3 regions of the Pseudomonas sp. LBUM1679 genome follow, and region 1 is predicted to be linked to each of the others. Evidence: riboswitches for the same ligand, from Rfam matches in the RefSeq annotation. Region 1 holds a riboswitch; each other region holds the start of a gene.

Region 1 (4,193 bases):
TTCTAATGTGGGAGCGACGATGCGGCGATCCGACTTGCTCGCGATGGCGGCGTCAAGGTCAGGCGCGAACAATGCGGCAATCGCCAATGGATTGGACGGAAAATAAAAATGCACATAAGAGGCCGTCATCCGCCCCAGACGATAAACCGCCTCCGCCCCACGCCCGCCATTCGGGCTCAACCCACGGGCAACCGGCTCAAGCCCGGTACTGGTCAGCGAATGATGATAAGTGTGCCCACGCAGCAACCCTTCCGGCAGTTCCACCGCCTGCAGGGCCAATGCAGCCAGACGCTTCTGCATCACCGCATCCCCGGCCAGCAAGCCGACCAACTCAGCACGAGTGCCTTCGACATCGGTCAACGAATCCAGCAGATACAACATCCCGCCACACTCGGCCAGCAACGGTTTGCCCGCGGCATGGTGAGCGCGAATCGCATCGAGCATCGATGTGTTCTGTGACAGCGCCACATGGTGCAATTCCGGATAACCACCCGGCAGGTACAGACTGTCCGCCTCCGGCAATCCGGCATCCCGGATCGGCGAGAAAAACAGCAACTCGGCGCCCATGGCTCGCAGCAGGTCCAGGCTCGCGCCATAGGTGAAGGCAAAGGCTTCGTCACGGGCCACTGCGATCCGCACGCCAGCCAACAATGGCTTGGCGGCGATCACTTCAGGAGCGGCGAATTCCACGGGCGGCGGCAGCGCAACATCGCAACTGTTGGCCAGTGATTCGGCCGCCGCATCAAGGCGCAGATCGAGATCATTGAGCTCGCTGGCCTGAACCAGCCCCAGGTGTCGGCTCGGCAATTCGATCCCGGTTTCCCGGGACAAGGCGCCGTACCAGCGCAAGCCTTCAGTCAGGCTGCCCTCGAGCAATTGCGCATGCCGCACCGTGCCCACGCGGTTGGCCAATACACCGGCAAACGGCAAGTCCGGCTGATAGCGCGCCAGTCCCAGGGCCAGTGCGCCAAAGGTCTGCGCCATGGCAGTGCCATCGATCACGCCCAGCACCGGCACCCCGAAGTGCCGCGCCAGGTCGGCGCTGGACGGCGTACCGTCGAACAGCCCCATGACCCCTTCGATCAGGATCAGGTCGGCAACAGCTGCGGCTTCCCACAGCAGTCGACGACTTTCCTGCTCGCCGACCATCCACATGTCCAGTTGATACACCGGCGCACCGCTGGCGCGCTCGAGAATCATCGGGTCGAGGAAGTCCGGGCCGCACTTGAAGACCCGGACCTTGCGCCCCTGATTGCGGTGCAACCGGGCCAGTGCGGCAGTGACGGTGGTCTTGCCCTGACCGGAGGCCGGCGCGGCAATCAAGACCGCCGGGCAATGACGTGGTTGGCTCACAATTCGACGCCTTTTTGCGCTTTGATACCGGCCTGGAACGCGTGCTTGATCACCCCCATTTCCGTGACGGTGTCGGCCAGCTCGATCATTTCCGGTTTGGCGCCGCGACCGGTGACCACCACATGCTGCATCGGCGGACGCGCCTGCAAGTCGCTGAGCACCTGATCGAGGTCGAGATAACCGTGCTTGAGCGCGATGTTCAACTCATCCAGCACCACCAGGCCGATGGACGGATCGCTCAACAGTTCCCGGGACACTGCCCAGGCGGCTTCGGCGGCCGCGATATCACGCTGACGATCCTGGGTTTCCCAGGTGAAGCCTTCGCCCATCACATGAAACCGCACCTGCTCTGGAAAACGGCGGAAGAACAGTTCTTCGCCGGTGCTGTTGCGGCCCTTGATGAACTGCACCACGCCACACTGCATGCCATGGCCCAGGGACCGGGCGAGCATGCCAAAGGCCGAGCTGCTCTTGCCTTTGCCGTTGCCGGTCAGCACCAGCAGCAGGCCGCATTCGTTCGGGGAATTGGCGATGCGTTCATCGATCACGGCTTTTTTGCGCAGCATGCGCGCCAGGTGACGTTCATCACGATCGGGGGTATCAGTCATGGGGGAGCTCTCCGTTGAGGCTGGATAACGGCGGGCAGGCACAAGAATAGACGGCAAAAAGCCTGGCATCGCCCACCGTGATGCCGCTGGATGAATCAGGCCGGTCTCCGGGCTCATGAGCGGCGCTGGCCTGACTGCGCGCCTTCCCATGTCGGCTTTCGACACAGTGGCTCAAGGCGCAGTCTTCACTCATTTACCGTTGCGGGGGCAGCGTCGGGATCATGACGCTTCATCGTTCGAAGACCATCACTCACCGACTTCCCTGTTTCACTCTGTCGGCCATGGCCACAGAGCACCTGAAACAAGCCGCGAAGGTTAGAGGGTTGGGGGTGGAGCGTCAATTGAGAAAGCGCCCCGCGGCTGACCGGTTGAACCATCGCGCCTCCCGGCTCCTCTATGATTGTATCAACGCGTCCATAGGGAAGATCAGCATGCGCAAGCCCCAGCTCGTTCTCGTCATCGCGCTCGCCGGAGGGCTCGCCGCCTGTGGTGAAACCTCCAGCCTGCAAGTCATGGACGGCACCGGACCGTCGCCCAAGCTGCCAGAACCGAACAAGACTCTGATCCCGACGGTGAACATCGCCCCGGCGATCGGCTGGCCGGACGGTGCAAAACCCGTCGCGGCGACGGGAACCCAGGTCGCCGCCTTTGCCGAAGGTCTCGATCACCCGCGCTGGCTCTACGTGTTGCCCAACGGCGACGTGCTGGTTGCCGAAACCAATGCGCCACCGAAGCCCGATGATGGCAAAGGCGTCAAAGGCTGGGTCATGAAAAAAGTCATGGGCCGTGCCGGTGCAGCCGTACCGAGCCCGAACCGCATCACGCTGCTGCGGGACAAGGACCACGACGGCATCGCCGAAACCCGTACGGTGTTCCTGGAAAACCTCAATTCGCCGTTCGGCATGACCCTGGTCGGCACTGACCTGTACGTTGCCGATACGGACCGCTTGCTGCGTTTCCACTATGAAAATGGTGAAACGGCGATCAAGTCGCCACCGATCAAAGTGGTCGATCTGCCGGGCGGCACACTCAATCATCACTGGACCAAAAACGTCATCGCCAGCAAGGACGGGAGCAAGCTGTACGTGACGGTGGGTTCCAACAGCAATGTCGCCGAAAACGGCATGGACCAGGAAGAAGGTCGCGCGGCGATCTGGGAAGTGGATCGCGCCACCGGCAACCATCGGATCTTCGCTTCGGGGATCCGCAATCCCAACGGCCTCGCCTGGGAGCCCCAGAGCGGCGCGCTGTGGACCGCCGTCAATGAGCGCGACGAAATCGGCAGCGACCTGGTACCGGACTACATCACTTCGGTGAAGGACGGCGGGTTCTACGGCTGGCCGTACAGCTATTACGGACAACATGTCGATGCACGCGTGACCCCGCAGAATCCTGACCTGGTGGCCAAGGCCATTGCGCCGGACTACGCAGTGGGCCCGCATACGGCATCGCTGGGCCTGACCTTTGCTGAAGGCAACACCCTGCCGTCGCAGTTCAAGGAGGGCGCATTCATCGGCCAGCACGGCTCGTGGAACCGCGACCCGCACAGTGGCTACAAAGTGATTTTCGTGCCATTCAACGCGGGCAAACCGGTGGGGCAACCGGTCGATGTGCTCACCGGGTTCCTCACCGACGACGAAAAAGCCATGGGCCGTCCGGTGGGGGTGGTGATCGATCAGCAGGGCGATTTGCTGGTGGCGGATGATGTGGGGAACAAGGTGTGGCGGGTGTCGGCAGTTAAATGACGTCATTGCTGTAAACGCATAACCCTGTGGGAGCGGGCTTGCCCCGGGCGGCGTTCCGACGATGAGGTCGGCACATTCAACATTGATGCTGCCTGACCCACCGCAATCGCGGGCAAGCCCGCTCCCACAGGGATCTCGGGCGCTCACAATTTCTGTGGTCAACAGAGATCCCTGTGGGAGCGAGACCGGCTTGCCGGCGAAGAGGCCATCAATGCCACCCAAAAATCGCCTGCCTAGCGCTTGCGGCACAAGGTCAATCCATCCCCCAGCGGCAACAACGACAGATCCACCCGCACGTCATCCTTCAAGGCCAGATTGAGTGCCTGGATGGCCCGGGTGTCTGCGCTGTCGGGATTGTCCTCAAGCACCCGCCCGCTCCACAGGGTGTTATCAAACACCGCCAGACCACCGACCCGCAGCAAACGCAACGCATGCTCCAGATAGCTCGGGTAATTGGCCTTGTCGGCATCGATGAAGACCAGGTCGA
Region 2 (4,193 bases), 2.7 Mb from region 1:
TCAATGCGAACACCGGAGCGCCGACCAATGCCGTGATGACCCCGACCGGGATCACCTGGCCTTTGATCAATGTCCGGGACAGGACATCGGCGGCGATCAGAAACAGGGCACCACCCAGCGCACTAGCCGGCAGCAGGCGCGCATGCCGGGTGCCCAGCAGCAGTCGCACGGCATGGGGAATCACCAGCCCGACGAACCCGATGGAGCCGACAATCGAGACCATCACTGCCGTCACCAGTGCGGCGCAGCTGATCAGCAGCAATTGCACGCGGCGTACCGGGATGCCGAGCGAGGCGGCCGAGTCGGCGCCAAAGGTGAAGGCGTCCAGCGCCCGCCGATGCCACAGGCAAACCACAAGACCGGCCACTGCCACCGGGACGGCCAGCCACACCGACGGCCAGCGCACCCCGCTGAGGTTGCCGAGCAACCAGAACATGATGCCCCGGGCCTGTTCGGAACTGGCCGATTGGGTGATCAGAAACGCCGTGAGCGCATTGAATAGCTGCGAACCGGCAATCCCCGCGAGGATGATCTGCGAGGTGCCGCCGGGCGAACCGCTGGCACGGGCCAGCAACACCACCACGGCGAAGGCGGCAACGGCCCCGGCAAACGCGCCGACCGACAGCGAAATCAGCCCGGCCCCCAGGCCCAGCAACGCCACCAATACCGCACCCGTCGAGGCGCCGGCGGAGATGCCGAGCAGGTAGGGATCGGCCAGCGGGTTGCGCAACAGCGATTGCAGGATCACCCCGCAAGTGGCCAGACCCGCACCGCAGGCCGCCGCCACCAGCGCGCGGGTCAGGCGGTAATTCCAGACGATGCCTTCGTCGATCGGGTCGAGGACATGACCGGCAGCCCACAGTTTATTGGCCAGCACCTGGAACACCACACCCGGAGCGATGGGCGTTTCACCGATGGCCACACCGGCAATGACGGCCAGCAGCAGGGTCACAACGGCCAGCACTGTGCGAATCAGCGTCCTGGTCATTTTGGCAGGTCATAGCCGTCGATGGCTGATGCCAGGGTGGCCAGACCGTCGAACATTCTGACGCTGGCCTGCATGGCCATGGCGTCGAGGATGATGATGCGGTTGTTTTTCACCGCGTCCATGTTGCGGGTCACCGGGTCGCTGCGCAGGAATGCCAGTTTCTTGAGGTGGTCGTCAGCGGGGAAGCGCCGGCGATCCATTCGTGCGATGACCAGGAAAGTCGGGTTGGCCTTGGCGATGGTTTCCCAGCCAACGGTCGGCCATTCTTCGTCGGATTGCACCACGTTACGCACGCCCAGGGTGTTGAGCATGAAGTCGGGAATGCCCTTGTGTCCGGCGACATAAGGGTCGATATCCAGACTGGCACTGGAGAACCAGAACAGCGCACTGGTGTGCTCCAGGTCCTTGTCCTGCACCGTGGCGACCGACTTCGCCAGACTGGCCTTGAGTTCGTCGTTCAACTGCCGGCCACGTTCCTGCACATCGAAGATCTCGGCCAATTGGCTGATGCTCTTGTAAATGCTGTCGATGCGAAACGCCTCCAGCCGTGTGCCGTCGGCGCCGACCAGATTGTCCTTGGCTTCGCAGTCGGAGGGCATCAGGTAGGTCGGGATCTGCAGTTCGTGAAACTGCTCGCGGGTACCGACCACGCCTTGCGGGCCGACCATCCACTCCAGTTCCACGGCCACCAGTTGCGGGCGTTGGCCGATCACCGCCTCGAAACTCGGCTCGTTATCGGCCAGGCGTTGGATTCGGTCGTTCTCTGTCTTGTACTTGGCCAGCACATCGTTGAACCACAGCGAGGTGCCGACCAGCGTGGGGGCAAGCCCCATGGCGTAGAGCATTTCGGTGCCGGCCTGGCCGATGGTCACGGCGCGGCTCGGTGCCTGCGCGAAAGTCAGGGTGCTGCCGCAGTTCTCGACCGTCAGGGGATAGTGGGTCGGGGCCGCATGGGCGAGGGTGGACAGACCCAGGGCGGTGACGAGGGTGGCAAGGCGTGACAGCAGCATGACGCAATCTCCAGTTGACCGTACTCGGAGCAGGGGTACGGACTGGAAACACATCATCGAACGCTGGCGTTAAAGCTCTGACGTAGCGCTCACCACAGGTGACGCACGGCGCAAGGATGTCCTTCCCGGACACCCCGCCGGTTAGTGATTTGCTTGGCCGGCAGGTCTCCTGACTGATGCGTCGGCGCCTGGCTCCAGCCTTCCCGGAAGCGATCCCAGTGGCAGTTCAGGAGCAGGCTCAGCACCTACAGTTGCGGGGGCAGTTCCGATTGATGCCGTGTCGGGCATCTCGGATTCCCTATTAATCCCATGTGGAAACCGGCGGCCGGCATGGTAGTCGATCATGCCGGCCAACGGTCCAGTATTTTTTTCTGGTGTGCCGATTCCAGGGTGCAAGTGCGCGTTGAAGGTAAATCAGCACCAAAGCGCTGCACATGCTTGCAGACCGGGAAATCCCTGCTTAACTCTGAAGCTCTGGTCAGTCAGTGACTCATCGGTCACAGGGCGCTGCGTGACACGCTCGCGCTGTCGCCGCTGTCGCCGCTGGCCCGTGATGCCAGGTTAAACCCCAGGAGGTCTATGCGTTGACGTTTGAACACCACCTTGAGCTTTTAATGTATTTACCTGGCACTTCGCTGTCGGTTCCACCACTACTGCTTTCTGCGATATGGCCCTGTGGGCATTCCTCACGCTGTGCGCTCAGTCCAACGGGTTCAAGGAAGAAAATGACATGATGCCGAACACCGCCATCGTCGAGATTTGCGATAAGTACAAGATTTATACCGAACACTATCTCAACGCCGCCGCTGACAAGACCATCATTCTGGTCAACGGCTCGCTGGCGACAACCGCGTCCTTTGCGCAGACGGTGCGTTACCTGCAGCCGCACTTCAATGTGGTCCTCTACGACCAGCCCTATGCCGGTCAGTCGAAACGACACAACCTCCACGGCGATCCGATCCGCAAGGAAGACGAGGCAGCGATACTGCTGGAATTGATCGAACACTTCGGTGCGCAGCATGTGCTGTCATTTTCCTGGGGCGGTGCGGCGACTTTGTTGGCGCTGGCCCAGCGGCCGCGACGAATCGAGAGGGCGGTCATCAGTTCATTCGCCGCGCGGATCAATACGCCGATGCGCGATTACCTGGAGCGCGGCCTGCACTGTCTCCAGGCCTGCGATCGTCTCAATGTCGGGCGCTTGATCAACGGGACGATTGGCAAGCACCTGCCATCGCTGTTCAAACGCTTTAATCACCGCCATGTCAGCAGCCTGGCGGAGCACGAATACCGGCAGATGCACTTCCATGTGCATGAGGTGCTGACCCAGGACACCCACTGCTACGTCGCCTGTGCCGATGCGATCGAAATCCCGCTGCTGTTTGTCAACGGCGAATGGGATGAATACACCTCGGCGCAAGACGCCCGGCTGTTCGTCAAACATGCCCCTCAGTCCCGGTTCCATACCGTCGCGAACGCCGGGCACTTCCTCGATATGGAACACCCGGCAGCCTGGCAGGAAACCCGGCAGGCCTTGCTCGGTTTTTTGCAGCCAGGGTCGGCGACGCGGGGTCAGGTGATGGGCAATGGTTCATCAGCGATGCCGTACTGCATGGAGAAGGCAGCGATAGGAGCGGCAGCAGCAGTGAGAGGCTGAGGCCAATACCCGCCTGGCACACATTCCCCTGTAGGAGCTGGCTTGCCAGCGAAAGCGGTCTATCAGCCAATACATATATCGACTGACACACCGCCTTCGCTGGCAAGCCAGCTCCTACAGGGGGGAATACGCGTGCACCTGAATATCAGGCCAGTCGGTTGGCCGCCCCCGGAGTAATAAGGGCTTTCTCAGAGCACCCGACAAACCTCTTCCAGCGGACGCGGAGCCGCGCCACCCGCACCTTGCCATGGATCAGGCCGCCCTGGCTCCAGCGCCACCAACCGTGACCTTGCAGCAGGGCGAAGACGCCCTGCAACCAGATCGGGCAAGGCAGGTTCCTCGACTGAAACGATAAGTGGCGCAACCATCAGAAGTTGATCGAGGCGCTCAACCGGGCCGTCAGGGGCGCGCCCTGGAACAGGTAGCCGTCGCCCATGTATTCGCCGGCATCACGCCAGTATCGCTTGTCGAACAGGTTGTCCACGGTCAGGCGGAACACCGTGTCGTAACCGTCGATGCGGGTGCTGTAGCGGCTGCCGAG
Region 3 (4,193 bases), 1.3 Mb from region 1:
TTCGGCGGTGGCTGCCAGGGCTGCGGCCAGGCGGACGTCACCCTGCGCGAAGGCATTGAGCGCACCTTGCTTGAGCGTGTTCCCGAGTTGAAGGGTGTTCGGGACGTGACCGACCATACGCAGAAAGAAAACGCCTACTACTAAGTAAGGTGTTCGCTGCAAAAAATAAAAAAACGGCGCCCCGTGAGCGCCGTTTTTTTATGGGAAATCACCTGAGCCCCAAAACATCGCAGCCTTCGGCAGCTCCTACAGGGAGTACGCATTCCAATGTAGGAGCTGCCGGAGGCTGCGATCTTTTGATCTTAGGGTCTGTAGAGATGCGCATGCCCTGCGCGATACAGCGACGACTCACTGAATTGATCACTCCCCAGCACCCGACCCACCAGAATCAACGCCGTGCGCCGAAACCCCTTCGCCTCGACCTTCCCGGCAATATCCTCAAGCGTCCCCACCACCCAATCCTGATCCGGCCAGGTCGCCCGGTGAATCACCGCGATCGGACAGTCCGCACCGTAATGCGGCAGCAATTCGACCAGGATCTTCTGCAGATGATTGACCCCCAGATGGATCGCCATGGTTGCCCCATGCTGCGCCAGGCTGCCCAACTCTTCGCCGGCCGGCATCGTCGTCTTGTCGGCGTAGCGGGTCAGAATCACGCTCTGTGACACGTCCGGCAAGGTCAACTCCGCACCCAGCAGGGCCGCACAGGCCGCTGTCGCGGTCACACCGGGAATGATTTCAAAGGCAATATCGAGTTCACGCAGGTAGCGGATCTGCTCGCCGATGGCGCCATACAGGCTCGGATCGCCGGAATGCACCCGCGCCACATCCTGGCCCTTGGCATGGGCGCACTTGATCAGTTCGATGATCTGTTCCAGGTGCAGTTCGGCGCTGTTCACCAGTTGTTCGGCCTGATGACCTTCGAGTACGGCGGCGGGCACCAGGGAGCCGGCATAGATGATCACCGGGCAGCTGCGGATCAGCCGTTGGCCTTTGATGGTGATCAGTTCCGGGTCGCCGGGGCCTGCGCCAATGAAATAGACAGTCATCGTCGGTTCCTGTGAAAAAGGGCCTGGGCAAGGCTTCAGATGAAGATTGCTCATGATCGAAGGCGGGGATTGTCGGGGGTTTTATGCAGCGCCAGCCAACGCGAGGGTGGCCTGGGCATATTTCTGTCGTGAAATCAGCAGCTTCGCCGGCGCCTGGGCCAGTTGTTCGGCCAGGGCCAGGGCGGCACTTTCCGCGACGCCGTAACAGCCGGTGCGTTCGAACGCGATGTCCGAGCGGTGGCTGAGTTGCGGCTGGTAACCGGCCAATTGTTCGCTGCTGAAATACATCAGCGGCAGCGCGAGCTGTGCGGCCAGTTCGATGAGGCCCGGTTCTTCGCGCTTCAGGTCGATGCTGGCCAGTGCCTTGACCTGGTGTAGCTCGATGCGATGAGCCTGCAGCGCCTGGTCGAGCAATGCCCGCAACGTACTCACGGGGCAGCCGCGCTGGCAGCCCAGGCCGACCACCAGGGTCGGCACGGTGCTGTTATCCGTCATGCGTGGTATTGGCCATCGCTTTTGCGGCGGAACAACCAGGCGCTGATCAGGCCCAGGGCCAGCCAGAACGCGACGTTGGTCAGCTGCGAAGCGATTTTGAACTGCGACTCGAGCGCTTGCGGCGCGAGCATCGAATGAACTTCCGGTTGTGGCGCGCCAATCACGTGTGGCACGGCAAGGATGGCGACACCGAGGATCTTCATCAGCCAATGACGACTGAACACGATCAGGGCGATGCCGGCCGCGGTGGAGGCGGCAGTGCCGATCCACCAGGTCTGCCGTTGCGCCAGATCGGCCGCGGCAGTCCCCGGCAATTCAGGCGGCAGGCCGAGGGTCGGCGCCAGCACGAAGGTCGCATAGCCGGCCAGGCCCCAGAGCAGGCCTTGAGAGGTTCTGGTCGGGGCGCGCAAAGTGTAGAGACCGGCGAGCATCAACGCGAAACCGACCGCTACCACCAGGTTGCCACCGGTGGTCGACAGCACGCGCTGCCAGCCGTCTTCCGGTTCCCAGGCCTCGGCATCATGGGTGTGAGCGGCGACGGCACCTGCGGTGTGCTCATGGACTTCAACAGCCGCCGGCTCGGATTTTTCGTAGGTCTCGGCCTGCAGAATCAGCGGCGAAACCCAGAAACTTTGCAGCAGGGTCAGCAGCAGGGCGGCCAGCAGCCCAGTGAAACCTGCGGTTTGCGCGATACGCTTGATCATGTCGACAGGTCTCAATGGCACGGGAAGGCGGAGCTGTGACGGGTGTCGTGCGCAGCATTGTGCACCGCCTCGATGTGCGAGAAACCGGCGAAATACACAAGGCAGGCGCCAAGGATCGACGCACAGGCGGCGGCGGTCAGGCGTTGAGTCAGGGTCGTGGTGCTGCTGGCGGTGCTCTTGTCCGTGTTGCTGCCGGTGCTGCTGATGATCGACATGGCGCTTCCCTCTGGTCTGTCAGTGGGTGAATAGAGCGCATGGAAGACCCCTGCGAGCCGGGCACGCAGAGGTTCAAACAGCGCCCGCCCACCGCGGGTTTGTTATTCAGTGATCGTAATGGTCACTTTGTGTTGCGGGCCGGTCTCCGGGCTCGCGAGGGGCCAAGGCTTGCGCCTGTACCTGCAAGCGTCACCTTCCCATGCCGAACTGCTGGCACAGTGGATCTGACGCTTCGCTCGCTTACCGTTGCGGGGGCAGCACCGGACTGACATGGCCTTGAGTAAAGCACATGATTCACCGGTTTCCCGTTTCACCCTGTGAAGGGCACCCGTAACAAGGCGTGTAGGAGAGCATGGGCGGGGGTTGGGCGTCAATTGGCAAGGGTTCTCACCTGGAGCCGAATGATGATTGGCTCTTTGTAGGAGCTGCCGAAGGCTGCGATCTTTTGATCTTGATTTTAATAAGCAAAATCAAAAGATCGCAGCCTTCGGCAGCTCCTACAGGGGAACGCGTACCGCTCAACGATTGACCCGCCTCCACACGATGCGTAGCCTTGCGCATTCGAGGTTCTTCGGCGTCTGCCGAAGCTAAGAAGGGAACGCGGTCGATGCCGCGGCTGCCCCCGCAACTGTGAACGGTGATGTTCGCTGCCACGCCACTGCAAACCCTGTGCAACGGGTTCGCGGGAAGGCGCAGCGAATGCCAGGCCCACAAGCCCGGCACACCGTCAGCCAGGAGACCTGCCTCGACACAGATTCTCACTACAACCGGGCGGGGTGATCCGGTGGCGGAACTCTTGCGCGCGCACATCCGTCGCAGCGATTGTCGTCCCGTATGCCCGCCACCTTGCCAAAGGGCATCCGATGAAAACACTGGCCAAACTTCCCGTCACCATCGTTACCGGCTTCCTCGGCTCGGGCAAGACCACCTTGCTGCGGCACATGCTCGACAACGCCCAGGGTCGTCGCATCGCGGTGATCGTCAACGAGTTCGGCGAGCTGGGCATCGATGGCGAAATCCTCAAGCAGTGCTCCATCGGCTGCACTGAAGAAGAAGCCAGCGGCCGCGTCTACGAACTGGCCAACGGCTGCCTGTGCTGCACCGTCCAGGAAGAATTCTTCCCGGTGATGCGCGAATTGGTGGCCCGTCGCGGCGACCTCGATCACATTCTCATCGAAACCTCGGGCCTGGCCCTGCCAAAACCACTGGTGCAAGCCTTCCAGTGGCCGGAAATCCGCAGCGCCTGCACGGTCGACGCGGTCATTACCGTGGTCGACAGCCCGGCTGTCGCCGCCGGCACCTTCGCCGCCTTCCCGGACCAGGTCGACGCCCAGCGCAAACTCGACCCGAACCTGGACCACGAATCGCCGCTGCACGAACTGTTCGCCGACCAACTGGCCAGCGCCGACCTGGTGATCCTCAACAAGGCCGACCTGATCAGCCCTGAAGACCTGGCCCGTGTGCGCCTGGAAGTCGCCGAAGAACTGCCGCCAGCGGTGAAAGTCATCGAAGCCAGCAGCGGCCGCCTGCCGCTGGACGTACTGATCGGCCTCGGTGTCGGTTCCGAAGCGCACATCGACAGTCGTCACAGCCATCATGATCATCACCATGAAGGCGAGGACGATCACGACCACGACGCCTTCGATTCGATCTCCATCGAACTGCCGCAAGCTGACGAAAGCCTGCTGCTGGATGCCTTGACCCAACTGGTGGTCCAGCACGGCATCCT

What was found. A riboswitch is a leader RNA that binds a small molecule or an ion and turns the genes downstream of it on or off. The one in region 1 is predicted to bind cobalamin.
Region 2: it holds a riboswitch for cobalamin, as region 1 does, so the genes downstream of both, ACA062_RS12260 (ABC transporter substrate-binding protein) here and cobO (cob(I)yrinic acid a,c-diamide adenosyltransferase) in region 1, are expected to answer to the same signal.
Region 3: it holds a riboswitch for cobalamin, as region 1 does, so the genes downstream of both, ACA062_RS18360 (CbtB domain-containing protein) here and cobO (cob(I)yrinic acid a,c-diamide adenosyltransferase) in region 1, are expected to answer to the same signal.

Annotation. Positions count from the first base shown of each region.
Region 1 covers NZ_CP166774.1:5,345,826-5,350,018, forward strand. Annotated here, with positions in the region: gene ACA062_RS24195 (cobyrinic acid a,c-diamide synthase CobB) at 1-1,353, opposite strand, end outside; gene cobO (cob(I)yrinic acid a,c-diamide adenosyltransferase) at 1,350-1,961, opposite strand; cobalamin riboswitch at 2,043-2,276, opposite strand; gene ACA062_RS24205 (PQQ-dependent sugar dehydrogenase) at 2,393-3,706, shown strand; gene ACA062_RS24210 (O-methyltransferase) at 3,940-4,193, opposite strand, start outside.
Region 2 covers NZ_CP166774.1:2,650,853-2,655,045, forward strand. Annotated here, with positions in the region: gene ACA062_RS12255 (FecCD family ABC transporter permease) at 1-988, opposite strand, end outside; gene ACA062_RS12260 (ABC transporter substrate-binding protein) at 985-1,998, opposite strand; cobalamin riboswitch at 2,141-2,336, opposite strand; gene ACA062_RS12265 (alpha/beta fold hydrolase) at 2,729-3,652, shown strand; gene ACA062_RS12270 (TonB-dependent siderophore receptor) at 4,020-4,193, opposite strand, start outside.
Region 3 covers NZ_CP166774.1:4,046,501-4,050,693, reverse strand. Annotated here, with positions in the region: gene nfuA (Fe-S biogenesis protein NfuA) at 1-144, shown strand, start outside; gene cobM (precorrin-4 C(11)-methyltransferase) at 303-1,049, opposite strand; gene ACA062_RS18370 (cobalamin biosynthesis protein) at 1,131-1,544, opposite strand; gene ACA062_RS18365 (CbtA family protein) at 1,541-2,248, opposite strand; gene ACA062_RS18360 (CbtB domain-containing protein) at 2,260-2,463, opposite strand; cobalamin riboswitch at 2,584-2,811, opposite strand; cobalamin riboswitch at 3,012-3,226, shown strand; gene cobW (cobalamin biosynthesis protein CobW) at 3,328-4,193, shown strand, end outside.